Regions from separate parts of the Delftia sp. WSY_7 genome, predicted to be linked through region 3. Evidence: riboswitches for the same ligand, from Rfam matches in the RefSeq annotation. Region 3 holds a riboswitch; each other region holds the start of a gene.
The links. A riboswitch is a leader RNA that binds a small molecule or an ion and turns the genes downstream of it on or off. The one in region 3 is predicted to bind cobalamin.
Positions count from the first base shown of each region.

Region 1: another riboswitch for cobalamin. It lies ahead of ACF8ME_RS12760 (TonB-dependent receptor domain-containing protein); the one in region 3 lies ahead of ACF8ME_RS03790 (TonB-dependent receptor).
Region 2: another riboswitch for cobalamin. It lies ahead of ACF8ME_RS12435 (TonB-dependent receptor); the one in region 3 lies ahead of ACF8ME_RS03790 (TonB-dependent receptor).

Region 1 covers NZ_JBICLB010000033.1:127,116-136,987, forward strand. Annotated here, with positions in the region: gene cycA (D-serine/D-alanine/glycine transporter) at 1-665, shown strand, start outside; gene ACF8ME_RS12720 (TonB-dependent receptor domain-containing protein) at 977-2,974, shown strand; gene ACF8ME_RS12725 (rod shape-determining protein) at 3,070-3,555, opposite strand; gene ACF8ME_RS12730 (helix-turn-helix domain-containing protein) at 3,565-4,014, opposite strand; gene ACF8ME_RS12735 (MFS transporter) at 4,091-5,302, shown strand; gene ACF8ME_RS12740 (AraC family transcriptional regulator) at 5,299-6,066, opposite strand; gene ACF8ME_RS12745 (sulfite exporter TauE/SafE family protein) at 6,195-7,001, shown strand; gene ACF8ME_RS12750 (helix-turn-helix transcriptional regulator) at 7,011-7,202, opposite strand; gene ACF8ME_RS12755 (hypothetical protein) at 7,228-7,617, opposite strand; cobalamin riboswitch at 7,713-7,940, shown strand; gene ACF8ME_RS12760 (TonB-dependent receptor domain-containing protein) at 8,010-9,872, shown strand, end outside.
Region 2 covers NZ_JBICLB010000033.1:56,028-65,899, reverse strand. Annotated here, with positions in the region: gene ACF8ME_RS12445 (iron ABC transporter permease) at 1-627, opposite strand, end outside; gene ACF8ME_RS12440 (ABC transporter substrate-binding protein) at 614-1,657, opposite strand; gene ACF8ME_RS12435 (TonB-dependent receptor) at 1,657-3,783, opposite strand; cobalamin riboswitch at 3,904-4,223, opposite strand; gene ACF8ME_RS12430 (2OG-Fe(II) oxygenase) at 4,236-4,910, opposite strand; gene alkB (DNA oxidative demethylase AlkB) at 4,925-5,575, opposite strand; gene ACF8ME_RS12420 (2OG-Fe(II) oxygenase) at 5,603-6,334, opposite strand; gene ACF8ME_RS12415 (hypothetical protein) at 6,540-7,361, shown strand; gene ACF8ME_RS12410 (hypothetical protein) at 7,510-8,760, shown strand; gene ACF8ME_RS12405 (AAA family ATPase) at 8,757-9,872, shown strand, end outside.
Region 3 covers NZ_JBICLB010000005.1:548,458-558,329, reverse strand. Annotated here, with positions in the region: gene ACF8ME_RS03820 (SPFH domain-containing protein) at 1-575, opposite strand, end outside; gene ACF8ME_RS03815 (NUDIX domain-containing protein) at 664-1,398, shown strand; gene ACF8ME_RS03810 (threo-3-hydroxy-L-aspartate ammonia-lyase) at 1,430-2,392, opposite strand; gene ACF8ME_RS03805 (transcriptional regulator) at 2,437-3,078, opposite strand; gene ACF8ME_RS03800 (YbaK/prolyl-tRNA synthetase associated domain-containing protein) at 3,160-3,651, shown strand; gene ACF8ME_RS03795 (CHAD domain-containing protein) at 3,709-4,590, shown strand; cobalamin riboswitch at 4,645-4,929, shown strand; gene ACF8ME_RS03790 (TonB-dependent receptor) at 5,058-7,289, shown strand; gene ACF8ME_RS03785 (ABC transporter substrate-binding protein) at 7,479-8,420, shown strand; gene ACF8ME_RS03780 (iron ABC transporter permease) at 8,417-9,439, shown strand; gene ACF8ME_RS03775 (ABC transporter ATP-binding protein) at 9,436-9,872, shown strand, end outside.

The sequences.
Region 1 (9,872 bases), on a different contig from region 3:
TCATGGCCGTCACCCCCTGGCGCGACGTGGTGCCGGGCAAGAGCCCGTTCGTGGAGCTGTTCGTGCTCGCAGGCCTGCCGGCCGCCGCGGGCGTGATCAATTTCGTGGTGCTGACCTCGGCCGCCTCGTCGGCCAACAGCGGCGTGTTCTCCACCAGCCGCATGCTCTATGGCCTGGCGCTCAAGGGCGATGCGCCCAAGTCCTTCCACCGGCTGTCGCGCAGCAGCGTGCCCTCGCGCGGGCTGCTGTTTTCCTGCACCTGCCTGCTGGCCGGCGCGTTTCTGATGTGGGTGGTGCCCGATCTGGTGGAAGCCTTCACGCTGGTGACCACGGTATCGGCCATCCTGTTCATGTTCGTGTGGTCGCTGATCCTGCTGTCCTATATCGCCTACCGGCGCCAGCGCGCGGCCCTGCATGAGGCTTCGCGCTACAAGATGCCCGGCGGCGTGGCCATGTGCTGGGCCTGCCTGGTGTTCTTTGCGGCCATCCTGGGCCTGCTCACCCTGCAGGCCGACACGCGCCAGGCGCTGGTGGTGACGCCGGCCTGGTTTGCACTGCTGGCCATTGCCTACCAGTTCGTGCGCCGCCGGGCATCAAGCCAACCCTCGGGCAGCTGCGCTGAGCCTTCCAGCGCCCTGCCAGGCGCCGTGGCCAAGCCGCGCTGACCTGGTTTCTGGCCGCCCCCTGCGCTCCGGGGCGGCCTTTGCACGGAGGCGCCGCACCCCGTGCTCCCTCTCAGCGCCCTGCCAACCTCCTTCATTTTTGTGCACCAGACTTGTGCACAACGCCTCAGGCGTGTCCAGCGATTAGATAACGCGTGAACAAAAAACAACTGTCTTTACGTGAAGGGAAAGATGTAGATACAAATCGTTATCATTCGCACCTTGATTTTTAACCCATACGGAACTTTACAAAGATGGTCAGAATCTCGGTGCTCCGCCCTCTTCCACTTTGCGCTGCCCTGGCATGCACAGCCATGGCCCATGCCCAGACGGCCGACAGCAAGGCCGACACGTCCCTGTCCACGGTGGTGGTGACCGCCTCGGGCACGGCCGTGGACATCAAGGAGGCGCCGGCCAGCATCAGCGTGATCACGCGGGAAGACATCGAGCGCAAGCCCGTCACCAGCATCGGCGAGCTGCTGTCCACCATTCCCGGCGTGACCGGCGGCCTGTCCGGCACGGGCGCCCAGTCCAAGATCAAGCTGCGCGGCCTGCCGGAGAAGTACACGCTGATCCTGGTGGACGGCAAGCGCCAGGGCAACTCGGCCGGCATCAACTACCGCGACGACCTGGGCTCGCAGGATCTGGACTGGATCTCGCCCGAGATGATCGAGCGCATCGAGGTGGTGCGCGGCCCCATGTCCTCGCTGTACGGCTCGGACGCCATGGGCGGCGTGATCAACATCATCACGCGCAAGATCGGCAAGCGCTGGAGCGGCTCGACCACGCTGAACTACAGCAAGCCCTCCGACGGCGACCGCGGCGACACGCGCCAGCTGGGCTTCAACATCAGCGGCCCGCTGTCCGACAAGTTCGGCCTGCGCCTGGGCGGCAACTACACGGACCGCGCTGCCGACGAGAGCACGGGCGGCTTCCCGGGCACGTACCAGTCCACGGCCGGCTCGCGCAAGCAAAACCTCAACGCCCTGCTCAACTGGCAGCTCACGCCCGACCAGGTGATCGGCATCGAGGCCGCGCAAGGCATCCAGCGCGCCACGGGCTCCGACGCGCGCACGGCGTCGGGCGACCAGGTGGTCTATCCCTGGGGCCTGAGCAAGCTGGAGCAGACCAAGTTCGGCATCAGCCATGACGGGCGCTGGGGCGACCTGACCTCCAAGCTCAACCTCGTGCACAACAAGTACGAGGACAAGGGCGACACCATCGGCAACAACTCCAAGGAAACCACGCTGGACGGCCGCATCGACAAGCCGTTGAAGCTGTGGGGCCTGGACCAGGCCATGACGCTGGGCATGCAGTGGCGCCGCGAGTCGCTGGACAACCGCGACACCATCGGCCTGGCGCCCATCGACTACGCGGGGCGCCCGGTCTCGGGCTCGGGCCTGAGCGCCACCACCTGGGCGCTGTTCGGCGAGGACCAGATCTTCCTGCGCGAGAACCTGGCGCTGACGCTGGGCCTGCGCATGGACCACCACCAGAAATACGGCAACAACTGGAGCCCGCGCGCCTATCTGGTGTACCACCCGGCCTCGGAGTGGACGGTGCGCGGCGGCGTCTCGCGCGGCTTCCGTGCGCCCAACCTGAAGGAAAACTCGGCCAGCGCCGCCACGCAATCCGGGGGCAACGGCTGCCGCAGCCTGGCCGGCATGGGCTGGACCAGCACCAGCGTCAACGCCGACGGCACGCGCGGCTGCTACATGGCCGGCAACCCCGACCTGCAGCCCGAGACCAGCACCAACTTCGAGCTGGGCACCAGCTGGGACCGCAATGGCTGGGCGCTGGGCGCCACCTACTTCCACACCAACTTCAAGAACAAGATCGACTACCAGCCGCTGGGCTTCTACAACGGCTTCTGGTGGACCCGCATGGCCAACGCCCAGCGTGCCCGCACGCGCGGCCTGGAAGGCTTCGTGAACGTTCCCCTGGCAAAGGGCCTGACCTGGAACACCAACATCACCAAGATGTTCGAGTCCAAGAATCTGAGCACGGGCGCCTCGCTGCTGGCCGTGCCCGAGCTGTCCATCTACTCGTCGCTGCAGTGGCAGATCCGCCAGGGCTGGTCCGCCATGTTCAGCGCCCGCCACGTGGGCAAGGAAGTCGTGACCACGGGCACGGCCACCACCTTCGCCAAGGCCTATACGACCTTTGACGTGTCCATGAACTACAACGTGACCGACACCCTGACCCTGCGCGCCGGCATCATCAACCTGGCCGACAAGGAAACCCGCACCATCGGCGCCAACTATGACAACGGCGGCCGTACCTACTTCGTGGGGATGACGGCGCGGTTCTGATGGCGCGGTTCTGATAGCGCGTTATCGGCCCTTGCGCTGACCCGGACAAAGCGCCCGTTGTGACGGGCGCTTTTTTCATGGCGAGAAGCAAAGCCTCACTCCCAGACACCGCCCTGCGCAGGGGGCTTGCGCGTCAGCAATTCCTCGTCGGTCAAGGGCCGGCCTGTCCAGACATTCACCTTCGAGGCGCCGGCCGCGTTGGCCAGCTCGCGCAAGGCCCTCAATTCCACCTGGGTGAATCCGCCCTCGGGGTCGCCGAGCGGATGGATGACGATGTGCGGGGAGGCCGCCAGCCAGGCACGCCGATGCATGCGCCTGAGCTGGTACTTCAGAAGCTGCTCGGCCAGGATGAAGTCCGATATCAGCGAACGCGGGTGGGCGAAGGGATTGACGACTTCGGCAGGCTCCGATGCAGCCGCGAGCCTGGCCTGCGGGCCGGCCGCGAGAATCCGGCGCCGGGGCGGCGGACTCAGGGCCAGCTCGGGAACCTCCGAGAGGGTCTGCCCGGTCTTCGGATCCTTCAGCGTCAGGCGCTCGGGAGAAATCTGTACGTAGATGAGTGATATGAAGGCAGAGAGCATGGATATCCATCAATCGATTTTCTGAACCACGGTCTGGCCCGGCAGCAAGGCCCGGCCATCACCACCGCGCGGCAGCATCGGCGCGACAGGCTGGCCGGTCTGGCGGTCCAGCAGCAGCGAATGCGCCTCGCCCGGCGCGAACAGATGGCCTTCGCCCCATTGCCGCAACGCCACGATCACCGGGAACAGCTCAAGGCCCTGGGCCGTGAGCACGTATTCCAGGTAGGCCGAGCCTTCTGCGGCCGGGCGGGTTTCGAGGATGCCGGCCTCCACCAGCCGGCGCAGCCGGTCGGCCAGGATATTGCGGGCCGCGCCCAGGCTGCGCTGGAAATCGCCAAATCGGCTGATGCCGTCGAAGGCATCGCGCACGATGAGCAGCGACCAGCGGTCGCCGATCACATCCAGGGAGCGGGCCACCGGACAGGGCTGCGGTGTGTCAGGACGGATGTCTTCTTTCATGGCGCTATTTTGGTTGCATTTCAAAACTGGTTCAACTAGCATCAAACCAGTTTTGTTTTGCAACTGGATTCAACCCATGAACGCCTTCCCAGCCTCGGACACGGTCCGCATGCCGCGCAGCCTGGTGCTGCTGTTCGCCGCTGCCAGCGGCCTGAGCGTGGCCAATGTCTATTACGCCCAGCCGCTGCTGGAGGCGCTGGCGGCCGACTTCGGCATCAGCCATGCGGCCGTGGGCGGCGTGGTCACCGCCACGCAGGCCGGCTGCGCGCTGGCGCTGGTGCTGCTGGTGCCGCTGGGCGACCGGCTGGAGCGGCGGCGGCTCATGCTTTTGCAGTTGCTGGGCCTGGTGCTGGCCCTGGCGGCCGTCAGCACCGCCCGTTCGGCCGTTCTGCTGCTGGCGGGCATGCTGGCCGTGGGCCTGCTGGGCACGGCCATGACGCAGGGGCTGATCGCCTATGCGGCCAGCGCCAGCCAGGCGCATGAGCGCGGGCGCGTGGTGGGCGCAGCCCAGGGCGGGGTTTTCATCGGCCTGCTTTTGGCGCGCGTGTTTGCCGGCGCCGTGGGTGACGTGGCTGGCTGGCGTGGCGTCTACGCCTGCTCGGCCCTGTTGATGCTGGCCCTGGCCTGGCCCCTGTGGCGGCAACTGCCCCGGCTGGCGGTGCCCTCCCCCGTACCCGGCTACACGCAATTGCTGTCATCCATGCTCCAGCTGCTGCGCCAGGACCGCATGCTGCGCACGCGCGGCATGCTGGCCCTGCTGATGTTTGCCACCTTCAATATCTTCTGGAGCGCCCTGGTCCTGCCGCTGAGCGCACCGCCCTACAGCCTGTCGCTCACGGCCATCGGCGCCTTTGGCCTGGCCGGCGTGGTGGGCGCACTGGCAGCAGCCCGTGCCGGGCACTGGGCCGACCAGGGTTTCGCGCAGCGCACCAGCCTGGGCGCGCTGGTGATCCTGCTGCTGGCCTGGGCGCCGATTGCGCTGCTGGAGCAATCGCTGTGGGCGCTGGTCGCCGGCATCGTGCTGCTGGACCTGGGCGGCCAGGCCCTGCATGTGACCAACCAGAGCCTGATCTTTCGCAGCAACCCGCAGGCCCACAGCCGGCTGGTGGGGCTGTACATGCTGTTCTATGCCGTGGGCAGCGGGCTGGGCGCGCTGATTTCCACCAACGCCTACGCGCGGTTTGGCTGGCAAGGGGTCTGCGTTGCGGGGGCGGGATTCAGCTTGGCGGCCCTGGTGTTCTGGACCATGACACGGGAAACGGCTGCCCAGGCCAGCGTTCCCGCCTAGACCCGGCTCACCAGCTCCGAAGGCACCCGCCCCAGCGCCTTGCGGAACATGGTGGAAAACGCGCTGGGGCTGTCATAGCCCAAATCCAGCGCCACCTGCGTGACCGATGCGCCCGCAGACAGCCGCGACACCGCTGCCAGCAGGCAGGCCTGCTGGCGCCAGGCGCCAAAGGCCATGCCTGTGTGCTGCTGGAAAAACCGGCTGAAGGTGCGCAGGCTCTTGTTCAGCGCCTGTGCCCAGTCCTGGGGCGTGGCGCGGATGCTGGGCTGGGCCAGGAACTGCTTGCACAGGGCGGCCAGCTTTTCGTCGCGGGGAATGGGCGCGAACAGCGGCAGGCTGCGGGCCGAGGCCAGCTCGTGCAGCACCAGCGTGACCAGGGCGCCGTCGCGGCCCGCTCCGTCGTACAGCGCCGGCAGGTCGGCGCAGGACAGCAGCAACTGGTGCAGCAGCGGGGAGACGACCAGGGCCTCGCAATGCACACCCGGGCGGGGCGCAGCAGCCGGTTCGATGTATAGGCTGCGCGTGCTCACGCCCTGCATGCGCACGCTGTGCGGCTTGCTGGCCGGAATCCACACACCGCTGTAGGGCGGAATGGTCCAGGCGCCGTCGTCGGTTTCCACTTCCATCAGCCCGCTCATCCCGTAGAGAAACTGGGCACGCCGGTGGCTGTGCGTGGGCAGCAGCGTGCCAGGCGTGTAGTCGGTGCCGATGGCCAGCACATCGCGCGCCACGGCGTCCACGGAATGCAGCGGGATGTTGAGCATGGGAATGTCCGGAAAACAGCCAACAGGCTTTGGCAGGAATTCAAGGATTATTGACCTATCCGCGAAAGCAGGCCAAACCGCAGCATCCTAAGGTTCAGTCCTTGCTCGTTTTTTCCAAAGGACTGTCTGTGTTCCCTCTCCTGCTGCTGGCTTTCGGTGTGCTTGCCGGCGTGACCACCGTGCTCTTCGGCTTTGGCGGCGGCTTCGTGGCCGTTCCGCTGCTTTATGCGCTGCTGACCTCCATCCACGGCGCGGACTCCGCCGTTGGCCAGGCTGCCATGCACATTGCCGTGGCCACCTCCACCTGCGTGATGATTTTCGGCGCCTCCATGGCCACGCTGCGCCAGCACCGCGCGGGCGCCCTGCCGTGGGAGCAGGTGCGGCCGCTGGCCTGCTTCATCGCGGCCGGCGCCGTGGCGGGCGCGGCGGCCGCCACCTGGATCAGCGGGGAATGGGTGCGCTGGGCCTTCATCGCCTACCTGGCCCTGACCATCGCCGACGCACTGCTGCGCCCGGGCTTCGTGCACGGCACCGCCGCCCAATTGCAGCCCATGGGCCGCAGGCCCGCCGCCATCGCAGGCTTGGCGATTGGCGCGATTGCAGCCTTCCTGGGCGTGGGCGGCAGCGTGATGACCGTGCCGCTGATGCGCCGGCGCGGCGCCAGCATGGCGGCCGCCACGGCCATGGCCAGCCCGCTGTCCCTGCCCATGGCCGTGGCGGGCACCGCTGCCTACATGCTGGCATCGCAGGGCGCGGGGCTGAGCCCCTGGCATGTGGGCTATGTGGACCTGCAGGCCTTTGCGTTGCTGACGGCCGGATCGTGGACGGGCATCAGGCTGGCAGCCCCGCTGATCGGCCGCATTCCCGATGCCCTGCATGCCAAGGCCTACCTGGCCCTGCTGGGCCTGGTGCTGCTGGTCATGATCGTGGCCTGAGCGCTGCGCTCAACCCTCCTGGAAGATCGCCTCGATCCGGGTCTCGAACACCCGGGCAATGGCGAATGCCAGCGGCAGGCTGGGGTCGTAGCGGCCCGTCTCTATGGCATTGACGGTCTGGCGCGACACGCCCAGCAGGTCCGCCAGCGCAGCCTGGCTCCAGCCGCGCTCGGCGCGCAGTTCACGGATGATGTTTTTCATGGGCGGGGCACTTTGGCGGAACAGCTCATCGGCTGCGCAGCCAGTGGGCCACCGAGGCAGCCACCCAGAGCGCACCCATCAAGGGCCACACCATGAACATGCTGAGCTTGGGAAACCCTGCCATTTCCAGGAATCCGTAGGTGAAGGTGAGGCCCGCCGTGCCCGCCGCCGCAATCGCCAGTTGCTCCAGCATGGACTTGCGCAGGAACTCGTCGGTATCGCGCACCAGGCGTACGATGGCCCGCACGGCCAGCGCAAACGCCAGCATGGGGCTGAGCAGCAGGGCCGTGCGCAGGGCCCCGGCCTGCATGTCGGCGCTGAGCAAAAGCGCCCCGACAAGCAGCGCCATGTAGAGCAGCAGCGCAAATCCCAGCTCCTTCTGGTAGCGGCGGTTGGTGACCGTTGTTTGATTCATGGAAGTCTCTCGCAATGTGTAAAGGATGCTTGACATTGTGCGATGCCACCCGCGGGCATGTCAAGCAAGCTTTACATCGGCACTGAACGCCCCGCCGTACAATCGCCGCCGTTGGTGCCAGCAGCCCCAGGGGCTGCGGTTAAACGGGAAACATGGGGCGGCCAGATAAAGCCGCCCGCATGTACTGCCCCCGCAACAGTGAGTGAAACGCCGCGTGCATGGCACCGGCCCCCGCCAAACCCGTGCCACTGGGCGTACAGCCCGGGAAGGCCTTGGCGAGTGCGTCACCAGTCTGGATACCGGCCAACAGGCGGCCGGCCGCGCATGCAGCGCAGCCGGTCTTTGTGGTTTCCGTGCCGGCGGGGTCGCTGGCGCGCAACTGGCTCGCATCCATGCACACCCTCGCCCTCGCGCGCGCCCCTGGCGCCGCTCTTCGCTCGCCCTCGGCGTTCCCCGTACTGCGCACGTTGTCCGCCCTGGCTGCGGCCTCGCTGCTGGCCTGCCAGGCCCAAGCACAGGTACAACAGGCACAACAGGCGCAGCGCGCACAGGCCTCCCAGCTCGATACCGTGGTCGTCACCGCCTCGCGCAGCGAGCAGTCCTTGCGCACCGTCACGGCCGACATGACCGTGATCGACGCCGAGACCATTGCCCGCAGCGGCGCCACCGGCGTGGCCGACCTGCTGGTGCAGGTGCCGGGCGTGCAGATCAACCGCAATGGCGGGCCGGGCCAGGTCACCTCGGTCTACCTGCGCGGCACCAGCAACCAGCACACTGCCGTGTTCATCGACGGCGTGCGCTACAGCTCGCAGGAGCTGCAGGGCGGCGCGGTCTGGTCCACCCTGCCGCTGGCGCAGATCGAGCGCATCGAAGTGCTGCGCGGCCCGGCCGCCGCCATCTATGGCTCAGACGCCATGGGCGGCGTGATCCAGATCTTCACCAAGCGGGCGGACGGCCAGACCCGCGCCTATGCCGAGGCGGGCATCGGCGACCAGGGCACCAGCAAGCTGGCCACGGGATTCCAGGGCGGCGCCAACGGCTTCACCTATGGCCTGAACCTGGCGGACGAGCGCAGCGACGGCTTCGACGTCTACCCCGGCAACACCTTCTCGCCCAACCCGGACAAGGATGGCTACAGCAACACCTCGCTGGGCCTGAACGCGGGCTACAAAACGGGCATCCACCAGATCGACGCCAGCCTGCTGCACAGCCGCCTGCGCACCCACTACGACCAGAGCCCGCCGCCGTTCGACGACTACGACGTGGTCAAGAACACCACCGGCAGCCTGCGCTGGCAGGCCGGCTGGAACGCCATGTACAAGAGCGTGGTCCAGATCTCCCAAACCGACAGCCAAAGCGACCGCCACACCCAGTCGCCCGAAAGCGCCAAGGGCCGCTCCACCAACTACCTGCTGCAGAACCTGTTCACGCTGGGCCAGCACCGTTTCAACATCGACCTGGAGCGCCGCGAGGACAAGCTGGACACCCAATACGCCTGGACGCAGAACACCGACAGCCGGCGCGTGCAGAACTCCCTGTCGGCCGGCTGGCGCCTGACCGAGGGCCGCCACCAGTTCGACGCCAACCTGCGCCACGACCAGGTGCGCGACCAGCAGAACAAGACCACGGGCGGTCTGGGCTACGGCCTGCAGATCGACGAGCGCTGGCGCTGGGTGGCATCGGCCGGCACGGCCTTCAGAACTCCCACGCTGTACGAACGCTTCACGGGCCAGGCGGCGGCCGACCTCAAGCCAGAAAGCAGCACCAACGTGGAAACGGGCCTGCACTATGCGGCCGGTGCCAACCGCCTCTCGGCCGTGGTCTACCGCAACAAGTTCAAGAACCTGATCACCTACGACTGGAACAGCGCCGTTCCCTGCAACTGCTACCGCAACTGGCAAAGCGTGGAGATCACCGGCCTGACGCTGGCGGGCAGCACGCGCCTGGGCAGCGCCAACCTGGGCGCTTCGCTGGACTTCATGAACCCCGAGAACCTGGAGACCGGCAAGCTGCTGCCTTACCGCTCCAAGCGCATGCTCAAGCTCAACGCCGACACCCAGGCGGCCGGCTGGACGCTGGGCGGCGAAGCGCAGCTGTACAGCGGCCGCTATGCCGACGAGGCCAACACCTTCAAGCTGGGCGGCTACGGCGTGGTCAACCTCTACGCCCAGCGCCAGCTGACAAGGCAATGGACGCTGCTGGCCCGCGTCAACAACATCGCCGACCGCGACTACGCCCCCACGCGCGGCTATGCG
Region 2 (9,872 bases), on a different contig from region 3:
GCCCAGCGTCCAGGTCAGCAGGGCATTGGCCAGGTCGCGCTGGCCCGATGACAGGGTGATCAGGCTGGTCACGCCCGCCAGCACATAGCCGATGGCCACGCCGCCCAGGATCAGCCGCGTGGCATGAATGCGGCCCTGGGAGCGCGCCAGCAGGTAGACGGCGACGGTGGCCGCCAGCGCCCCTGCAAAGGCCCCGGCCGTGAGGGCGTACATGCCGGCCGAGGCCAGCGCACCGAAGGCCAGCACGGCCACGGCGCCCACCGACGCACCCGAGGACACGCCCAGCAGATAGGGATCGGCCAGCGGATTGCGCACCATGGCCTGCATGATGGTGCCCACCACGGCAAGCCCCGCGCCCACCAGGGCCGCCAGCAGCACGCGCGGCATGCGGATCAGCCAGACGATCTGCTGGTGCTGCGGCGTGATGCCCTCCAGCGGCGGCGGCTGCATGCCCAGCACCTGCAGCAGCCGGCTCCAGGCAATGCGCCAGACCGTGCCGGCCGGCATGTCCACGGGCCCCCAGGTGATGGCCAGCGTCATCACCAGCAACAGGGCCGCGAACAGCAGCAGGCACCAGAGGCGGGCGGCGCCAGGGCGCCTGGGCCAGCGGGAGTCAGTTGGCCGCATGGCTGGGCGCCGGCATGCGGTCGGGGTGCAGGGCCTGCGCCAGGGCACGGGTCCGCGCAATATTGCGCGGGCCGGGCGTGGCCTCGGCATAGGTCATCACGAAGAACCGCTTTTCGCGGATGGCATCGACGCCGGCCAGCTCGGGCTTGGCCAGCAGGAAGTCGATCTTGCCCTGGGCATGGGGCTGGCCGTAGTCGATGATGACGATCCACTGCGGGTTGCGTTGCACCACGTCCTCCCAGTTGCCTGCGGGCCAGTTGCTGGGAATGTCGTCGAAGATGTTGCGCCCGCCCGCTTCCTCGATCATGGCCTGCGGCATGCCGTAGCGGCCCACGGTCACGGGGATGTCCTGGCCGCTGTCGTAGACGAAGACCGCAGGCCGCTGCCGCACGCCCTGCATGCGCTCGCGCAGGTCCTTCAGGTCGCGCTCCAGCCCCTGCGCCAGTTGCTCGGCATGGGCGTCGATGCGGAAGATGCGGCCCAGGTTGCGCAGGTCGGTCAGGCCGTCTTCCAGCGCCACCTGGCTGCGCGGCCCCACGCGGATGCACGATTCGGACAGCACATACGAGGCAATGCCGTGGCGCTGCAGCACCTCGGGCGTGACCTGGCCCTGGCGAAAACCATAGCTCCAGCCGCCGAAGACGAAGTCGGCCGAGGCGCCCAGGATGGCCTCCAGGTTCATCTCGCGCTCGGCCAGCCGCGGCACGCGGGCCAGCTGGGCCTGAAAGGCCGGGTCGATCTGCTTGGCCTGCGTGATACCGCTGTAGCCCACCAGCCGCTCGCCCAGGCCCAGGAAGAGAAACATCTCGGTGATGTTCACGTCATGGGTCACGGCGCGCAGCGGTGCATTGGCGTAGGTCACGGGGCTGCCGCAGACATTGACGGTCACGGCCGCCTGCGGTGCGGCAGCCGGTGCCGGCAGTTCACTGGTCGTGCCGGAATCGCTGCGCGAGCAGCCGGCCAGCAGCACGGCGGCGGCCAGGGCGGCTGTGCAAAGGCCGCGAAGGCGGTGGGAGCGCGCCATGGCCATCAGAACCGGATATGCGCCGCGATCTCGAAGCGGCGGCCTTGCCCGACCAGGAACTGGCTGCCGTAGCTCGATCCCACATAGACTCTGTCGGCCAGGTTGCGGCCGATCAGGCTCAGGGTGGTGCGCGGGTCCACCTGCCAGCTCAGCGCGGCGTCGGCCACGGTGTAGGCGGGCAGGTTCACGGTATTGGCGTTGTTGCCAAAGCGGTCACCCACGTAGCGCAGGCCCAGCGAGGCCTGCCAGGCGCCCACACGGTAGTGGCCCCAGAGGTTGGCCGTGGTCTTGGCCACGTTCTGCGGGCGGTTGCCGGCGCGGTTGCCGCCGGCCTCGATGAGCTTGTCGAACTGGGCATCCACATAGGACAGGTTGCCCTCCAGGCGCAGGGTGGGCGTGGCCTGGAAGTTGGCAGTGACCTCGGCGCCGCGCGAGGACTGGCTGCCGCCCTGGATGGAGATGGCCGGGCGGTCGGGGTCGCGCGTGATGATGTTGTCCTTCTTGATGTCGAACACGGCCAGCGTCCATTCGCCGCGCCCGCCTGCCACCTGCTGCTTGATGCCGATCTCGGCCTGGCGGCCCTTGCTCAGCTTGTAAGCCGTGTTGGCCAGGTTCAGCGACACCAGGCTGTTGACGGGATCATGGCCCGAGCTGATCTGCCCATAGACATGGGTGTCGCGGGCCAGCTCATAGGTCAGGCCCAGGCGCCAGGAGGTGGCGGCCAGCGTCTTGTTGAAATCCGTGCCGCCCACCAGGGAATGGCTGGCAAAGCTGTAGACATCGCGGCGCAGTCCGGCCATGGCCAGCCAGCGGTTGCTGATGCGCCAGGCATCCTCCAGGTACAGCGCATGCTGGGTCACGCCGGTTTCGGTCTTGGCCTTGGTGACATCGGGGCTGGCCCAGCTGCCATGCACGGGGTCCCAGGCCGAGACCGTGGACGAGCCGCCGTAGGGCGAGTTGTTGGACAGCCGCAGGTTGATGCGCGCGGCCTCCCAGCCCATGGCGATCTTGTGCGAGCCCCGGTTCACGTTCAGGCCCAGGCGATTGCCGGTCTGCTCCAGGTCGTGCAGGATTTCCAGGTAGTCGGAGCGGCCCACGGTCCAGGTGGCGGGGTTGAGCGCGTAGGCCTCGATGTTGCGCCAGTGGCGGTCCGACTGCACGTGGTACAGCTCGTTGCGCACCGTCAGCCAGTCATTGGCCTTCCATTGCACCTTGGCGCGCAGGCGCTCGTCGGCATAGCGCAGCACGCTGTCTTCTGCGTTGTAGTTGCGGTCGCGCAGGGACTCCACCACCTTGCCGTCCAGGCCAGGGGTGCCCCAGTAGCGGCTGGGCTTTTGCACGCTGCGGTCGGCAATCAGGTCGATCTGCAGGTCGCTCGTGGGCTCCAAGCGCAACGTGCTCATGAACTTGCCGTTGCGCGACTGGTCCAGGTCGCGCTCGCCCGCGCTGCGCGCGGTGTAGCTGTCGATGCGGTAGCTGGCATAGGCGCCCAGGGCGCCGGTCACGCCCAGGCCCACGCGCAGCGTGTCGTCCGTGCCCGCTCCCACCAGCACCTCGGCCGAGCTGGTGCGGCTGGGCTGCTTGCGGATGGCGTTGACGGTGGCGCCCATGGTGCCGCTGCCATACATCAGCGAGGCCGGGCCGCGCAGCACGTCGATGCGCTCGTAGCCCCAGCTGTCCCCGGGATAGGCCGTGGTGCCGGCGGCCACGCCCAGCACCATGCCGTCTTCGGCCACGCCCACGGAGTTCACGCCCGCAAAGCCACGGCTGCTGAAGGACAGGCCGCCGTTGCCCGGCGTGCTGCTGGAGGTCAGGCCCACGGTGCGCGTGACGGCGTCCACCAGGGCGTAGTCGCCGCGCTCCTGCATCTGCTCGGCAGAAACACCATCCACGCTGGCAGGCACTTCCTGGTTGGAGACGCCGGTATGGCTGGCCGAGCGCGCAGGCTGGGCCAATTGCTGGCCGATGCGTTCGGCCTGGCCGGTGACCTGCACTTCGGGCAGGACAGTCTGTGCCTGCACAGGAGCGGACAGGAAGGCGAAGGCCAGGGCCAGCGGGCTCAGCCGAAGGCAAAGGGAATCGGCAGCACGGGTGCTGGGAACGCAGGAAAGGGAGGAATGCATTTCGAACATCGGTCTTCGACCGCCTGATGCGAAAGCAAGGCACTGCCGCCTCTCCAGCCAGCGTGCAAGGATAGGGTGCAGGACATTGCCATCCGCACCCCGCAGACAGTCAAGAAAGCGCCCGCTCAGCGGGCGCGAAAAGCAGCAGGCCGGTCTCCGGGCTCACAAGCGGCGCAAGGAGATGCCTTGCGCCCAGCGCCCCGTCTTCCCAATCCACCCGCGAAAAGCTGCATGTTGCAGACCACGCCATGAACCAGTGACAGCCTGTCATCGCCCCTCCGCAGGGTTGCGGAGTCTGGCGGGACAGGCATGGAACGCCTTGACCTGTTTACCGTTGCGGGGGCAGCCAAGGCCTGTGCCGGCAGCGCAAAAAGCATTTGCTGGCAGTCACCTTGTTCCCGTTTCATCCCCATGGCTGGCATGTGGACACCTGTTGCACGGATGCCTTTGCAGGCGCGGCATTATAGCCAGCGGCCCGCGTCGGTAGCCTGCGGCGCGTCGTGCAGCAGCAGTTCCAGCCCCAGGCGCCCGCCCCGGTGAACGCGGCTGATGGCATGGCGCAGGTGCACGCGGTAAAAGCCTGCCGCACCGCGCACCGGGCGCGGCCCCGTGGCGATGATGGCCGCATCCCCCAGGCCCAGCGGCAGCACCATGGGGCGCGATTGCATGCGCGGTCGCTGCTCGGTCATCACGAACTCGCCGCCCTCGAAATCCTTGCCCGGCCGGGACAGCAGCAGCACCAGCTGCAGCGGGAACACCGCCGCTCCCTCGCTGTATGAGCGCAGCGGGGCATGGCCCGCCTGCGCCACATGCAGCAGGTGCGACTGCGGATGCATCTGGCCGCACTGGCGGCCCAGCTGCCCGAAGGCCTCGAACGAGGCGGGCAGGGCAGGCTGCATGTCCATTTGGGCACGCCAGCGATTGGCAATGGCAAGCAGGTGCCGGTACAGCACCGGGCGCCATGTGTCGAGGGAGGGCGGCAGGCCATTGCGCATGGCCGCCTCGCCGGCCAGGGCGCGGCTTTCATCCGCATTCAGCAGCCGTGGCAGCAGGCAATGGCCCTCTGCATCGAGCTGGGTGGCAATGCGGCCCCAGTCCAGGCCGGCGAAGCGATCACTGCTGTTCAGCCCATCCATGTCGCCCCCTCCATTCAACCCGCCTTGCGAAAAGTGAGATTGATGCGCCGCCCGCCCAGCAGCGGGTGAGGCTGGTCCTTGAGCGGCAACACGCCGTGGTGGCGCAGCCGATCCACGCCGCCCCAGACCACCACGTCGCCATGCTGCAACAACACCCTGGCCGTCCTGTCCGCGCGCGCAAGCCCTCCAAACAGAAATGTGGCCGGCATGCCCAGTGACACCGAGACGATGGGCGCGCCAAGGTCACGCTCGTCGCGGTCCTGGTGCAGGGACAGGCGGCTGCCGGGCAGGTACTGGTTGATCAGGCAGGCGTCGGGCGCGAAGCCCTCGAAGCCCGCAGCGGCGGCCGCTTCGCCCGCCAGCTGCGCAAACACGGCCGGCATGGCGGGCCAGGGCTGGCCGCTGACCGGGTCGATGGCGCTGTAGCGGTAGCCGCGCCGGTCGCTGGTCCAGCCCAGCGCGCCGCAGTTGGTCATGGCCACCGACATGGTGAAGCCGCCCGGCGTGACCAGATGGCGCAGCGGCGCCTGGGCCATGACGCCGTCCACCGCAGCCAGCAGTGGCGCCGCATGAGGCAGGGCATGGCCGCGCAGCACCACGGACTGGGGACCAATGGGTTCGATGCCCATGGGAGGTTCATCGGCAAAAAGATCCAGCGTGCTCATACCGGCCGTCCATCAAAGTGCGTCATATCAGAGTGCGTCATGAAAGATCAGCCCCACGGTATGGCGATGGCCGCTTCGGACGCGGCTGACGCCATGGCGCATGGCCGCGCGGCGGTAGCCTGAGCGCCGCCCCGGCACGGGCCGGTGGCGCACGGCCAGGACCAGCGCATCGCCCTGGTCCAGCGCCATCACATCGGCCCGTTGCCTGTCGCCATCTGCCTGGGTAATGACGAATTCGCCGCCCGCAAAGTCCTGCCCCGGCCGCGACAGCAGCAACACCACCTGCAGCGGAAACACATGCTCTCCATAGACATCCTGGTGCAGGCAGTTGTAGTCGCCCTCGCCGTATTGGAGGATCAGCGGCGTGGGCCGCAACTGGCCGTGCGCGTGGCAGCGCGCCAGGAAGTCCTGCAGCCGGTCCGGATAGCGCACATCCAGCCCCATGCGCTGGTTCCAGCGGTTGGCCACCGGCACCAGGCGGGAATACAGCTGTTCGCGCAGCCGCTGCAGCAGAGGTGGCAAGGGGTAGTCGAAATACCGGTATTCGCCACGCCCGAAACCGTGGCGGGCCATGACGATGCGGGAGCGAAAACCGTCTTCCCTGGTGTAGAGGGCCGCCAGGTCACGGCATTGCTGCGCGTCCAGCAGGCCGGGCAGCCGGGCACAGCCGTGCTCGTCGAGCTGGTGCTCCATCTGCGTCCATTGGCAGGGCGGGGCGGATTCGCAAGCTTCGTTGTCGAAAAGACGGAGGTTGTGCATGGCGGGCGCGGTTGGCGGTATGGGCGCTGTGGGCAATTGCCGCAGTCTAGGGCGCCGCAGCAGCGCCTGCATCCCGCTTCTTGCAGTGGACAGAATGTCAACCGGTGGGAGCGCCTGCCAGCCGCGTGCTGGACAGGCCTGGGAGGGCCGGCTGGCAGCTGCAATTGAACAATCGCGGCATTCCTGCAAACGCCTCAGGCCCGCCATGTCCAGCAACGTCCATCACCTCTATCTGTTCTTCGATACGCCCCTGCAGCTGCGCCGCGTGCAACTGATCTGCCAGTACCTGGCCCGGCAGTCCTGGGAGCAGGCCGAGCGCTGGATCCATGAGCTGGACCCCGCCCTGGACCGGTCCGCGCTGTGGGATGACGACTGGGCCAATGCCAGCGCCCTGGGCCACCCCCAGCACCTGGAGCTGGGCTTCGACACCCGCACCACGGCCGGCATGCCCTGGCGGCTGCTGGAGACCTTGTTCCAGCACGGCCTGCAGGCGGCGGTGCTGCATGTCTTCTATGACCAGGTGGGAGAGAGCGAGCGCTATCACTTCGATGCCGGCCAATGGGTCAGCCACCATGCCTGGCTGGCCCGCTACCCGGAGCGCCAGGTGCTGGTCGATCCCGACGCAGAGGTCTATCCGCGCCCGGGGCAGGAAGAGGGCAACGATGGCACCTCACTCAGCAATCCCGCCCAGCCCATGGCCATCAGGCAACTGCGCGAGCGTGACCAGGAACGCGATCGCCAGGCCCAGGAGTCCGTGCAGGCCCTGCTGGAGACCATGGCCAGCCTGCGCAAGAGCGGCGTGTCGCCGGTGGACGGCATCGCGGGCCTGTTCATGCTGCGGGCCGGCTTTCGCGGACTGTGCGAGGCCGTCGCGTTCACCGTGGTTGCCGCCCTGGCTTTCAGAGGCAAGGGTCTGTGGCTCTGGCTGGCCCTGGGATTGGTACTGGCGGTCGTGCTGCCGCTGTACCGGATGGCCAGTGCGCGGCGGGAGTTCGCGGGGCAGGGCGGCAGCGACCCGGCATCCTGAGACAATCCGCGCTCGGCAGAATGAAACAAATTGCACAAGATCCGGCAAAGTCCCAGGAGAGGGTGAACAGGATGTGGATACCGACCGTCGTCACGGCAGGATGGACATGCGCCATCAGGCGCCGTCTTTTTGAGCAGGGCCAATGCTGATGCAGCCCACCGCAATCGAGCAGGGCCCCGCCGTGGCAGCAGGCGTTCACGAGGATTTCGGCCATCTTCTGGGTCTGTACATGCGCCGCATCCGTGCCAGCGCTTCGGGGGTGGCCACCGAGATCGGGCTGAGCCGGGAAGCCGTCAACAACTGGAGGAATGGGGTTTCCCTGCCCAATCCGCGCTCGCGCGACCGGCTGGCCGCCTGCGCCCAGTATCTGCGGCTGACGGAGGCGGAGACCAATCGCCTGTTCTCCGCCGCCGGCTTTGCCACGCAGTTCCCGCTGCAGGCGCCAGCCGCTGGCGCCCAGCCTTTTGCCGGCTTCATGGACCGGCTTTTTGCCCAGCTGGCCCAGGCCTCGCCCTATGCCATCACCATGCTGCTGTCTCCCGCGCACTGGGGTCAGCCCCCGTTCCGTCAGGAATTGCTGCTGCGTGCCCGCGCCCAGTACGGCGCCGAGGCGGTACTGCACATCCAGCCGCCGTACAGCGTGAGCACGGCCCCGGCCGACTACTTTGCGGCCCTGGGCCGGCAGTGCGGGCTGGGCGAGGTGGGCTCGGACTATGAATTCGAGGCCCTGCTGGAAAAGCGCCTGCTGGCAGGCGGCCGCCTGTTCTGCCTGGTCAGCCGTTTCGAGCAAGGCACGGCCGCACTGCGCGAGACGCTGGCCGGCATCCTGCGCAGCCTCAGCGAAATGCACAGCGGCCGCCTGCACCTGCTGCTGTGCGGCAGCGAGGCGCTGGCCGACCTCAAGTACCGCAGCGGCGACCTGTCCCTGCTCAACATCGGCCAGGTGGCACACTGGCCCGACCCCACGCTGGAAGACCTGGCCCTGATGGCGCGCCAGCGCTGGCCGGCAACAGCCTGGCCGGCCGAGGTCATCGAGGCGCTGCAGGCCCTGACGGGCGGGCATCCCGCGCTCTTCGAGGAAGCGCTGCAATGGCTGGTGGAGCAGGGTGTGGGCATCGCTGCCGTGCACTCGCCACTGCTGCGCGCCCATCTGGTGGCCAGTGCGCGCCTGTGGCAGACCCTGCTGCCCCTGGCGCAGGAGCCGGCCGCACGCGATCAATTGCGAAGCCTGGTGGATGCGGCATCGCTGGGCCGTGCGCGGCCCTATCTGCAAGATGCCGTGCTGCGGCGCCTGTTCTGGGGCAACCTGCTGCAGGTGCGCGGAGCGGGCGAGGGCGCCTACCTGCACTGGCGCTGCGACATCGCCCGCGAAGCCGCAATGGCAGTGCTGCAGGCATGAGCGGCCCGGCCCGCCTTCTGCAGCTGCCCCGATCCTATTGGCGCGCCGCGCTGCTGGCCTTGTTCACGCTGTTCATAGGCACCGCCATACTTTTGCCCCGCTACAACCCCGTTACCCGCGGCAGTCTGCAGGGCGCGGAAAGTTCAGGGCGGGTCTGGAACGAAATCATCCTGTGGCGCCTGGCCCTGATGGAGCATGTGCGCCAGCATGAAAGCTGGCCGCAGGACATCGCCAGCGTGGCACCGGAGATTGCCGAGCCCCGCGTGCGCATGAGTTCGCCCAGGCCCTTCGTGCTGCAGGCGGACATCGTGCGCGACAGCCAGATGGGCGTGCTCTCAGGAACCCAGGTCCTGCTGCAGCTGAACATGCCCAGCCAGGACTGGAGCTGCCAGGGCGGCCAGCCACCCACCCCGCCACGCTATCTGCCGCTGAACTGCAGCCCCTCGCCAGGCCAGCCAGAGCACGAGCCCTTTGGCTGGCTGCGCAACATCATCTGGACCTGCGCCCTGGTCTTTGGTGGCCTGGCCCTGCTGTGGCTGGTCCGCCATCCGCTGATAGGCCCGGCGCAGCTCAAGCCCGGGCGCCTGCGCCGCAAGCCGTATCAGCATCTTCCCCAGCTGGACCGGCTGCTGCGGCTCACCGGCCGGCGGTCCGCCGTGCTGCGCGCCGCAGGCATACGCCCGCCCGACTGGCAGCGTGCCCTGCGCCTTGCCGGCGCCAGCCCCGCCGCCCGCGTGCGCGCCCTGGCCGAACGACTGTCGGCCACCTGCAAAACCGCCGAGGGCGAATGGCCCGTGCCCGGTGGCATGTTCGAATGGACGCTGCCGCCGGACCTGCCCATCGCCCTGGGCCGCTGCCTGGTCTATGCGCTGCCAGAGCAGCTGGAAGAACTGGAAGAGGGCGAACTCGTGCGCCAGCTGCGCCTGCTGCAGACCGGCGGCGACGTGGTGCTCATCGTGAGCCCGCACCATCCGCAGTCGCCCATGCCGCTGCTGCAGCGCCATGCCGAGGACCGCGCCAATCTGCACGCAGTGCTGGACAGCCCCGGTCAGACCGAATGGCTGATGGGCGGCGAGCCCGCGCAGGTGCTGCTGCGGCTGCTGGCCGCGCAG
Region 3 (9,872 bases):
GCATAGACGGCGTCGTCGGCGGCCTTGAGGTTGGACTCGCGCGCCTCGGCCTCCAGGGCGCGGGCGATGTCGGGCGTGGGTTTGACGGCCATGACCGAGACGCCCAGGATCTCCAGCCCCAGCGCCTCGATCTCGGGCTGGGCGGCCAGCTCCTGCTGGGCCGTGCGCGCAATGAGTGCCGAGGAGCGCAGCGCCTGCTTGAGCTCCAGCGCCTGCACGGCCTGCTGGATGATGACCTCGGCCTGCATGGTCACGCGGTCGCCCAGGCGCTGCGGGTCTTCGGACAGGTATTTCTGGCCGTCGCGCGCCAGGGAGAAGTCCATCAGCGTGGCGGTCTGGCGCGGTGTGCTGATGCGGTAGGTGACCTGGCCCTGCACGGTGACGCTCTGGAAGTCGGCCGTCACCAGCTCCAGCATGAAGTGGCAGTCCTGGCTGCCCACGGGCACCGCGACCAGGGTGGTGGTGGGGGCGTAGTAGAAGAAGGACTGGCCCGCACCCTCGCGCACCACCTTGCCGGCGCGGAACTGCATGAGGTGGACCGTGGATTGGGACTTGATGAAACGGATGCCGAACATGGTGCTTCTCCTTTTAAGTTGTTCTGTACAACTCGTATGGGTTGCATAGTGCAACTTAAAATCAGGCACGTCAAGCACAATCCATCCCATGGCTGAAAAAAATTCCCCATCCCCGCAGGGCGTGCTGGACTTCCCGCGCCCTTTCACCACGGTGGACGTGGTCATCTTCACGGTGGCAGACGATGCCCTGCAGGTGCTGCTGGTGCAGCGCCCCACGGCGGGCAGCGAGCCGTTCCCGGGGCTGTGGGCGCTGCCCGGCGGCTTTGTGGATGTGCGCCAGGACGCGGACCTGCTGGCCTGCGCGCGGCGCAAGCTACTGGACAAGACGGGTGTGGACAGCCCCTACCTGGAGCAGCTGGGAAGCTGGGGCGGCGCGGCGCGCGACCCGCGTGGCTGGTCGGCCACGCATGTGTATTTCGCGCTGATCCCGGGCCATGACCTGATCCTGGCCAAGGGCGCGAATGCGGCCGATGTGTCGTGGTTTGCCGTCGATGAACTGCTGCGCGCGCCTGCGCTGGCCTTCGACCACGGCGAGATCCTGCGCGCAGCGGTGGAGCGGCTGCGGGGCAAGGTGGAATACACCTCGCTGCCGGCCTTTCTGTTGCCCGAGCCTTTCACGCTGCCGCAGCTGCAGCAGGCCTACGAGGTGGTGCTGGGCCGCCCCGTGGACAAGAGCGGTTTTCGCACGCGCATGATGGCGGCCGGCTTTCTGGTGGAGGCCGGCCAGGTGGAGGGCACGTCACGCCGCCCCGCCATGGGCTACCGCCTGGCCGACCGCAGCGCGCCCGTGGTGTTTCCGCGCACCTTCAGCCCGCGGGGGTGAGGACGGCCTTCGATCAGGGCCAGGATCAGGATCAGGCGCCCAGCAGGCTGCAAAAGCGCTGCATGTCCACGTTGCCGCCGCTGAGGATGATGCCCACGCGCCGTCCGCGCAGCTCCTCGCCTTTCTGGCGCGCGGCGGCCAGGCCCAGGCAGCCGGTGGGCTCGACCACGAGCTTCATGCGCGAGGCCAGGAAGCCCATGGCATCGACCAGCTCGGCATCGCTGGCGGTGAGGATGTCGGTCACGTCGCGCTGGATGATGGGGAAGGTGATGCCGCCCAGGTGCTGGGTCTGGGCGCCGTCGGCAATGGTCTTGGGGGTGTCTATGTGGACGATGCGGCCTGCGCGCAGCGACTGCTGGCCGTCGTTGCCGGCCTCGGGCTCCACGCCGTAGAGCGCGCAGTCGGGGCTGAGCGCGCGTGTGGACAGGGCGGTGCCCGACAGCAGGCCACCGCCGCCCAGCGGCACGAAGAGGGCGTCCAGCGGGCCGGTTTCCTCCAACAGTTCCTTGGCGGCCGTGCCCTGGCCGGCCAGCACGTCGGCATGGTCGTAGGGCGGGATCAGGGTCAGGCCGTGGCGCTCGGCCAGGTCGCGGCCGATCTGCTCGCGGTCTTCGGTATAGCGGTCGTAGACCACCACCTGGCCGCCATAGCCCTTGGTGGCCGCCACCTTGGCGGCGGGCGCGTCATGCGGCATGACGATGGTGGCGGGAATCTCCAGCAGCCTGGCAGCCAGTGCAATGGCCTGGGCGTGGTTGCCCGAGGAAAACGCCACCACGCCGGCCTTGCGCTGCGCCGGGCTGAAGCGAGACAGGGCGTTGAAGGCGCCGCGGAACTTGAAGGCGCCCATGCGCTGCAGGTTCTCGCACTTCAGGAAGACGCGGGCGCCCAGCGCCTCGTCCAGCGTGCGCGAGGTGAGCACGGGCGTGCGGTGGGCATGGCCCTGGATGCGTTGGGCCGCTGCGGCCACGTCGTCATAGGTGGGAAGGCTTGTCATCGGTACGGGAGAGAAGGGGTTGCAGACCGGCGGGGTGCCGGGAGCTATTTGGCGTAGCTGTAGACCGTGGCGCGCGACACGCCCAGGTGGGCGGCAATGGTCTCCATGGAGCGGCGAAGGTCCAGCAGGCCGTCGCCCTTGAGTTCACGGACCAGGGCGCGCCGCTCCTCGGGCTTGAGGGCGCGCGGCGTGGTCGCCAGGCGCGCCGCGAACTGGTCGATGCGGGCGCGCACCGTGTCGGCACCGGCCCCGGCGCCCATGGGCGCCAGCATTTCGCGGGCCGGCGTGTCGCCGCTGACGGCGGCAAAGCGGTTGAGCATGCCCTGGAAGCCCTGGAACATCGTCAGGTCCACATTCATGCACAGGGCGGCGATGTAGCGGCCCTCGGAGTCGCGGATGCCGATGGACGTGCTCTTGGCCTGGCGGCCATCGGCGAACTGGTTGGGGTAGTTGGCGATGACCTGCTCGTAGCCGGGGTCCTGGATGCGGGCCAGGCCCAGCTCGGTCGCGCCCTGGCCGACCTCGCGGCCCGAGAGATTGTTGTGGATGGCCAGCACCGCATGGGACGGGTCGAGCAGGTCATGCACCACCACCTCGCAGAACGGGGCAAGGGTCTGGCCCAGGCCTTCGGCGATCTTGGCCACCTGTTCCAGCAGTTGGCGCTGCTCGGGAGTGCGTTGTGTCATATTGGACATTTTGTTTTGAATTGGACAAAATGTCAAAACCCAGGCGACCTGCCTTCTTGTCCGTTTCTTGTGCTCCCTGCCATGTTCGACACCCTTGTTCACCTGCTGCAATCCCAGGACGCGCGCTTTCGCGTGATCGAGCACCCTGCCGAGGGCCGCTCCGACCTCGTCGCCGAAATCCGGGGCACGGCACCCGGCCAGGGTGCCAAGGCCATGCTCTGCAAGAGCCGCGATGCGTCCGGTGCGGGCGATCCCCAGCTGTTCCTGGCCGTGCTGCCCGGCGACCGCAAGCTGGACTTCAAGCGCCTGGCCCAGGCCGTGGGCGTGCGCAAGGCCACGCTGGCCTCGCCCGAGGAGGCCCAGGCCGCCACCGGCTGCGTGATGGGATCGGTGCCGCCGTTCTCCTTCAACCCGCAGGTGCGCCTGGTGGTGGACCCGGCACTGGTGGAGCGCTTTGCCGAGATCGCCTTCAATGCGGGCCGGCTGGACCGCTCCATCGTGCTGGACTCGGCCGACTATGTGCGCATTGCCCGGCCCGCGCTGCACAGCCTGAGCGGGGATGGCGCCGATTGACCCGGGGGCCGGGCGGTGCCCACAATCGCAGCAACGCCCGCACATCCTTTCCTGACCATGACCACCCCTGCCAGGCAGTTCCCCGACCGGCCCGATGCGGCCGGCTTTGTGCGTGCGGCGCTGGCTGCCGCACTGGCCCAGGTGCAGTCGCATATGGATGTCGTGGATGCCGGCAGCGGCGAGGCCGAACGCATCCACCAGCTGCGCGTGGCCCTGCGGCGCCTGCGCACCCTGCTGCGCGAATGCGCAGGGCTGGCGCCCGGCATGCGCGCCGAATGGGATGCCCCGCTGGCCCTGGCCTTTGCGCGCCTGGGCACGCTGCGCGATGCCGGCACCCTGGCCGACGTGGTGCGGCTGCTGCTGCAGGACGCCGATGCGCCCTTGTGCGATTGGGCCGTGCCGGATGCCGGGCAGGCCGACGCGGACGCGGCCGCTGCGGTCCGCGAGCCGCAGTTCCTGCAAACGCTGGCCGAGATCCATGCGCTGGCGCAGGCGCCTGCAGGCAAGCGGCAGCCCGGCCTGGTCAGCCTGTCCGCCGCAGGCACGCGCAAGTACCTGGCACGGCGGCTGGCGCGCCTGCACCGCCAGGTGCTGCGCGACGGCCGGCAGTTCGACCGCCTGCCGCTGGCGCAGCAGCACCGCGTGCGCAAGCGGCTCAAGCGCCTGCGCTACCTGGCGGACTTTGCGCGGGAATTCGCGCCCGGAATGTGGCCCGGCAAAAAGGGCCGGCGCTTTGCCGAGGCGCTGGTGCCCGCCCAGGACGCGCTGGGCCTGCACAACGACATGGCCGTGGCGGCCGCGCTTTTTCGTGACGAGGCCGGCACGGATCCGCGCGCCTGGTTTGCCGCCGGCTACCTGCAGGCCCGCCTGGCCACCAGCGCGCGCAGCAGCCGCCGCGCGCTGCGTGCGCTGGCCCGCGTGCCGGGCTTCTGGGCCTAGACCGCATCAGCGATAATCCGCCGCTGGCGCACCGCCGCAGCCCCTGGGCCGTGGCGGTGCGCTGTTGCTGAAGGTGCCCCATGCCGCTTGCCGGCCAGGGGTTCAACGGGAAGCAGGTGCGCGATGCCATCGAGGTGGCCGCTCGCAATGCCTGCGCTGCCCCCGCAACGGTCAGCGGAATACAACTCCCCACGCTGGCGCGCCACCCACCGGTTGCGCGCCGCAAGCCACTGTGTCTGGACGGACATGGGAAGGCGGGGATGCCTGCTGCAGCGCGCCCACCCTGCGCGCCGCAGCGTTCCGCAAGCCCGGATACCGGCCTTCTGCATTGCTTTCGGACGCCGCGGGAGTGCGCCTGTCCGGTCCGGCCCCAGCCTGCGCTGGCGTGGCCGGCTCCGGCGTGCGCGCCGTGCGGCATGGTTCAGACGATAGGCCCCACGGGTGACTGGGGCAGTTGGATTCAACGCATGCGCTTCGCTTCTTTGGCCGCCGATTGTTCCGGCCCCTTTCCCCTTCCTCCCTTCCTGCGCCCGGCCACCGCTGCGGCCGTGCTGGCCTGCTGCGCCGCGGCGGCCGGCGCCGCACAGGAACCGGCGGCCGGCAAAGCCGGTGCATCCGCCGACGATGCGCTGGACGCCGTCTTCGTGACCGCCACGGCGCGGCCCGAGGCGCGCAGCCGCATCGCGGGCACCACGCAGACCATCGACCGCGAGGCCATAGAGCGCTCCAGCGCGCGCTCGGTCACCGACCTGCTGGCCGAGAACGCCGTGGGCTTTCTCAGCGAATGGACGGCGGCCCAGACCTCGATGAACCTGCGCGGCGCCTCCACCGACGGCCAGGGGCGCGACTTCCGCAGCCAGGTGCTGGTGCTGGTCAACGGCCGGCGCGCGGGCACGGCCAACCTGTCCAAGCTCAGCCCCTCGGATGTGGAGCGCATCGAGATCGTGCGCGGCCCGTCCTCGGTGATCTACGGCAGCCAGGCCATGGGCGGGGTGGTCAACATCATCATGAAGACGGGGGCTACGGCGCCCGGCACGCGTGCCCAGGTCCAGGCCGGCTCGTGGGACCTGTGGCGCACCGATGCGCAGACGGCCGGCGCCAATGACCGCTTCGACTGGTACTTCGGCGTGAGCGCAGGCGGGCGCGGCGACTACGATTCGGGCGACGGCGGCACGCGCATGGAGAACACGGGCTGGAAGCGGCGCGGCGCCAGCGGCGCCCTGGGCTGGCAGCTGCACGAGCTGCACCGCGTGGAGCTGCAGCTGCGCACGGACGGCATCTACAACGCGGGCTTTCGCGGATCGGGCGCCAACATCTACAGCCGCGACAACCGCAGCAACCGCTCGCTGGACCTGACCTACGAGGGCGCACTGCCCGGCCAGCGCCTGAGCTGGACGACCCACCTCTACAGCCTGGTCGATACCGATGAGTTCAACTGGGCATCGCCCGTGATCCGCTCGGGCAACAGTGCCGTGCCCGGCACGGCGCGCGACTACAACCACCGCCAGCTGGACGCCACGGGCCTGCGCTTTCAGCCGCGCCTGCGTGTCAGCCAGACCAATGACCTGCTGATGGGCTTCGACTGGGAGCGCAGCAAGCTGCGCTCCGACCGCCTGCGCGTGGCCATGCCGGGCGGCCCGGCGGGCCAGGTCGCGCCCTACGACAACAACCAGACCGAGCAGGTGCACGCGCTGTACGTCGAGGACGCGCAGACCCTGTTCGACGACCGCCTGACCCTGCGCGCCGGCCTGCGCAAGACCTGGGGCACGACACGCTTCGACGATACGCCCAACCTGGCCCTGGCCCAGGCCAGCACGCGCGACTACGACAACCACACCTGGTCGGCCGGCGCCACCTGGAAGGCCACGGACCGGCTCACGCTGCGCGCTGCGGCCTCCACGGGGTTCCGCGCGCCCACGGCCACGGAGCTGGCCTCGGACTTCACGGCCGTCGGCGGTGGCCGCACCTTCGGCAACCCCAACCTCAAGCCCGAGACCAGCCGCCAGATCGAGGTCGGCGCCGCGCTGCAGCAGCCCGGCTGGCGCGTGGATGCGGCCCTGTTCCAGAACACCATCAGCGACCGCATCATCACCGTCTCGCGCGGGGCCACGACCAATACCTCGGACTACGCCAACAACGCGGCCGACATCGTGGCGCGCGGCTTGGAAATGCAGGCCGACATGGACCTGGCGCGGGCGCTGAACCTGACGGGCCACCAGCTCAAGGCCTGGGCTGGCGGCTACTACCACTTCAGCATGCGGGACAAGGGCTCGGCCGCCTCGGCCAATACCGACAAGGTGCAGCGCATGTACCGCTACGAGGCCTCGGCCGGCGTGCGCTACGGGCGCGGCAGCGGGCGCCTGCAGGGCGACTGGAGCCTGCAGCTGTCCACGCTGCTGCGCGGTCCCATGTGGTACGACACGGAAGAGGCGCTGCTCATCCCCCAGGGCGAGCCCCGCAGCACCTTCATCCACCGCAAGGGCGCCTTCACCATCTGGAACCTGCGGGCCGACTACCGCGTGTCGCGCGGCGTCAAGCTGTTCGCAGCCGTCAACAACCTGTTCGACCTGAACCGCCATCCCATCTTCATCGCGCTGGACCGTGCGCCCTGCATCGCCAACCCGGCGTACCAGAACGGCGGCTGCGGAACGTCGATGGCGGGGCGCGAACTCATGGTCGGCCTGCAGGCAGAGTTTTGATGAAGCACCCCCTGAGTCGCTTCGCGCCTTCCCCCGTGTGCACGGCGCCCTCTCTCGCTACGCGGGAGGGGGACGACACCCTCGGGGCGGGGCGGCGCGGCCGGCATAGGCCCTTCCTCGGTGTCCCTCGCTTTGGACTGCGCCGGTTTCATAGGTCATGTACGGCGCCTTGCGTCATGGAACACTGAGATGAAGGCTGTCTGCACACCACGCCGCCAGTTGCTGCGCCAGGGCGCGGCGGCGGCCCTGGGCTGCGGCCTGCCCGCGGCCTGGGCCGACACCGTCGCTGCAGGCGGTCCGGTGGTGCTGCAGGATGCGCTGGGCCGGCGCGTGGAGATTGCCGCGCCGCCGCAGCGCATCGTCTCCATCTTTGCCTCCAACACCGAGCTGGTGGCCGCGCTGGGCCTGCTGGACCGCGTGGTGGGCGTGGAGGATTTCACGCGCTTTCCACCGGGCGTGGAGCGCATTCCCAAGGTGGGCGGGCGGCTGGGGTTTTCGGTGGACGCCGTGGTGGCGCGCCAGCCGGACCTGGTCATCGTCACGCCCGCGCGCCAGGCAGCGCACCAGCTGGTCGATCCCATGGAGCGCATCGGCGTGCCGGTGATGGTGCTGCTCAGCCGCTCGCTGGCCGAGGTGATGGACAACCTGCGCCTGGTGGCCCGCGCCACGGGCGTGCAGGCGCGCGGCCAGGAGCTGGCCACGGCGCAGGAAGCGCGGCTGCTGCGCGTGGACCGGCAGGTGGCCGGCCAGCCCCGGCCGCGTGCCCTCATGGTCACGGGCCGGCTGGGTAACGGCATGCTGCTGGCGGCCCGGCCGGGCACCTATACGGGAGAGGCCATGGTGCGCGCGGGCGCCGCGTTCGCGCTGGACGGCCTGGGCACCGTGCCCCAGGTCTCGCCCGAGGCCGTGCTGGCCGCCGACCCTGATGTGCTGCTGTTCGCAGGCACGCAGGAGGCCATGCAGGACCTGATCGGCCAGCGCGGCTGGCGCGACCTGCGTGCCGTGCGCGGCGGCCGGGCCACCACGGTGGCGCGTGCCGAGTTCCTGATTCCCGGGCCGCGCACCTTTGGCGGCGTGGAAAAACTCTCGCGCTGGCTGCACCCTGCGGCCTGGGCCGGGGAGGCCGCATGAATTCCCTTTCACATCCACCTGCGTGGCGCCCCTGGTCCGGTGCGGTCCTGCTGCTGCTGGCCAGCCTGCTGATCGCCGCCTGCGCGGGCCACCAGTGGGCCAGCCCGGCCGACCTGCTGGCCGCGCTGGGCGGCGAAGACAGCCTGCGCAGCCGGCTGCTGCTGCAGTGGCGCGTGCCGCGCGTGCTGGCAGCCGCCCTGGTGGGCGCGCTGCTGGGCCTGTCGGGCGCCATCTTCCAGGGCGTGTTCCGCAATCCGCTGGCCGAGCCCTATCTGCTGGGCGCCTCGGGCGGCGCGGCGCTGGGGGCGACTGTCGCACTGCTGGTTCCGATGCATCTATTGTTCGGCCTGCCCCAGGCCTGGACGCTGCCCGTGCTGGCCTTTGCGGGCGCCTGGGGTTCGACCGTGCTGGTGCTGGCCGTCTCGCGCGTGGCCGGTGCCACCGATGCGGCCGGCATGCTGCTGGCCGGCGTGGCGCTGGCGGCCGTGCTGGGCGCGCTGCGCTCGTTCCTGATGCTGGCGCTGTCCGATGAGACGGTGAGCCTGCAGGTGGTGCTCAGCTGGGTGCTGGGCGGCATACAGACGCCGTCGTGGAGCGGGCTGGGCCTGCTGGCCGGTGCCTCCCTGGCCTGCCTGGCCGGGGCCATGGCGCTGGCGCGCGGGCTGGACCTGCTGGGCCTGGGGCAGGATGCGGCCCAGGGCTTCGGCCTGGACGTGGCGCGCTTCACGCCGCTGGCCGTGCTGGCCGGCTCGCTGGTGGTGGCCGTGGCCGTGGCCTATGGCGGGCTGGTGGCCTTCGTGGGTCTGGCTGCGCCGCACATCGCGCGCTGGATGGCGGGACCGCTGCACCGCGCAGCCCTGCCGGCGTCGGCGCTCACGGGCGCCATCATCGTCACGCTGGCCGATGCGATTGCGCGCAGCGTGCTGCCGCCGGCCGAAATCCCGTTGGGTCTGGTCACGGCCGTGGCCGGCGGGCCCTTCTTCATCGTGCTGCTGGCGCGCAGGCTGAGGTCCGCATGAACGATCAAGCCATGGACGACGCCGTGCCAAGCCTGCAAGCCCGGTCCCTCACGCTGCGCCACCGTGGCCGCAGCGTGCTGGACGCTGTCTCGCTGCAGCTGCCCGCCTGCGGCGCCGTGGCCCTGGTGGGGCCCAATGGCGCGGGCAAGTCCAGCCTGCTGTCCCTGCTGGCGGGGCTGCAGGCGCCCGCATCCGGCAGCGTGCTGCTGGACGGGCAAGACATTGCAACCCTGCCCGTGGCCGAGCGCGCGCGCCGCGTGGGCTACATGCCGCAGCGCTTTGCGCCGCACTGGGACCTGACGCTGGCCGAGCTCATGCACATGCGGCTGGCGGGCCGGGGTGATGTCGAGGCGGCCATTGCAGGCGCCGGGCTGCAGGATTTCGCGCGCAGGCGCTGGTCCACGCTGTCGGGCGGCGAGCAGGCGCGTGCCCT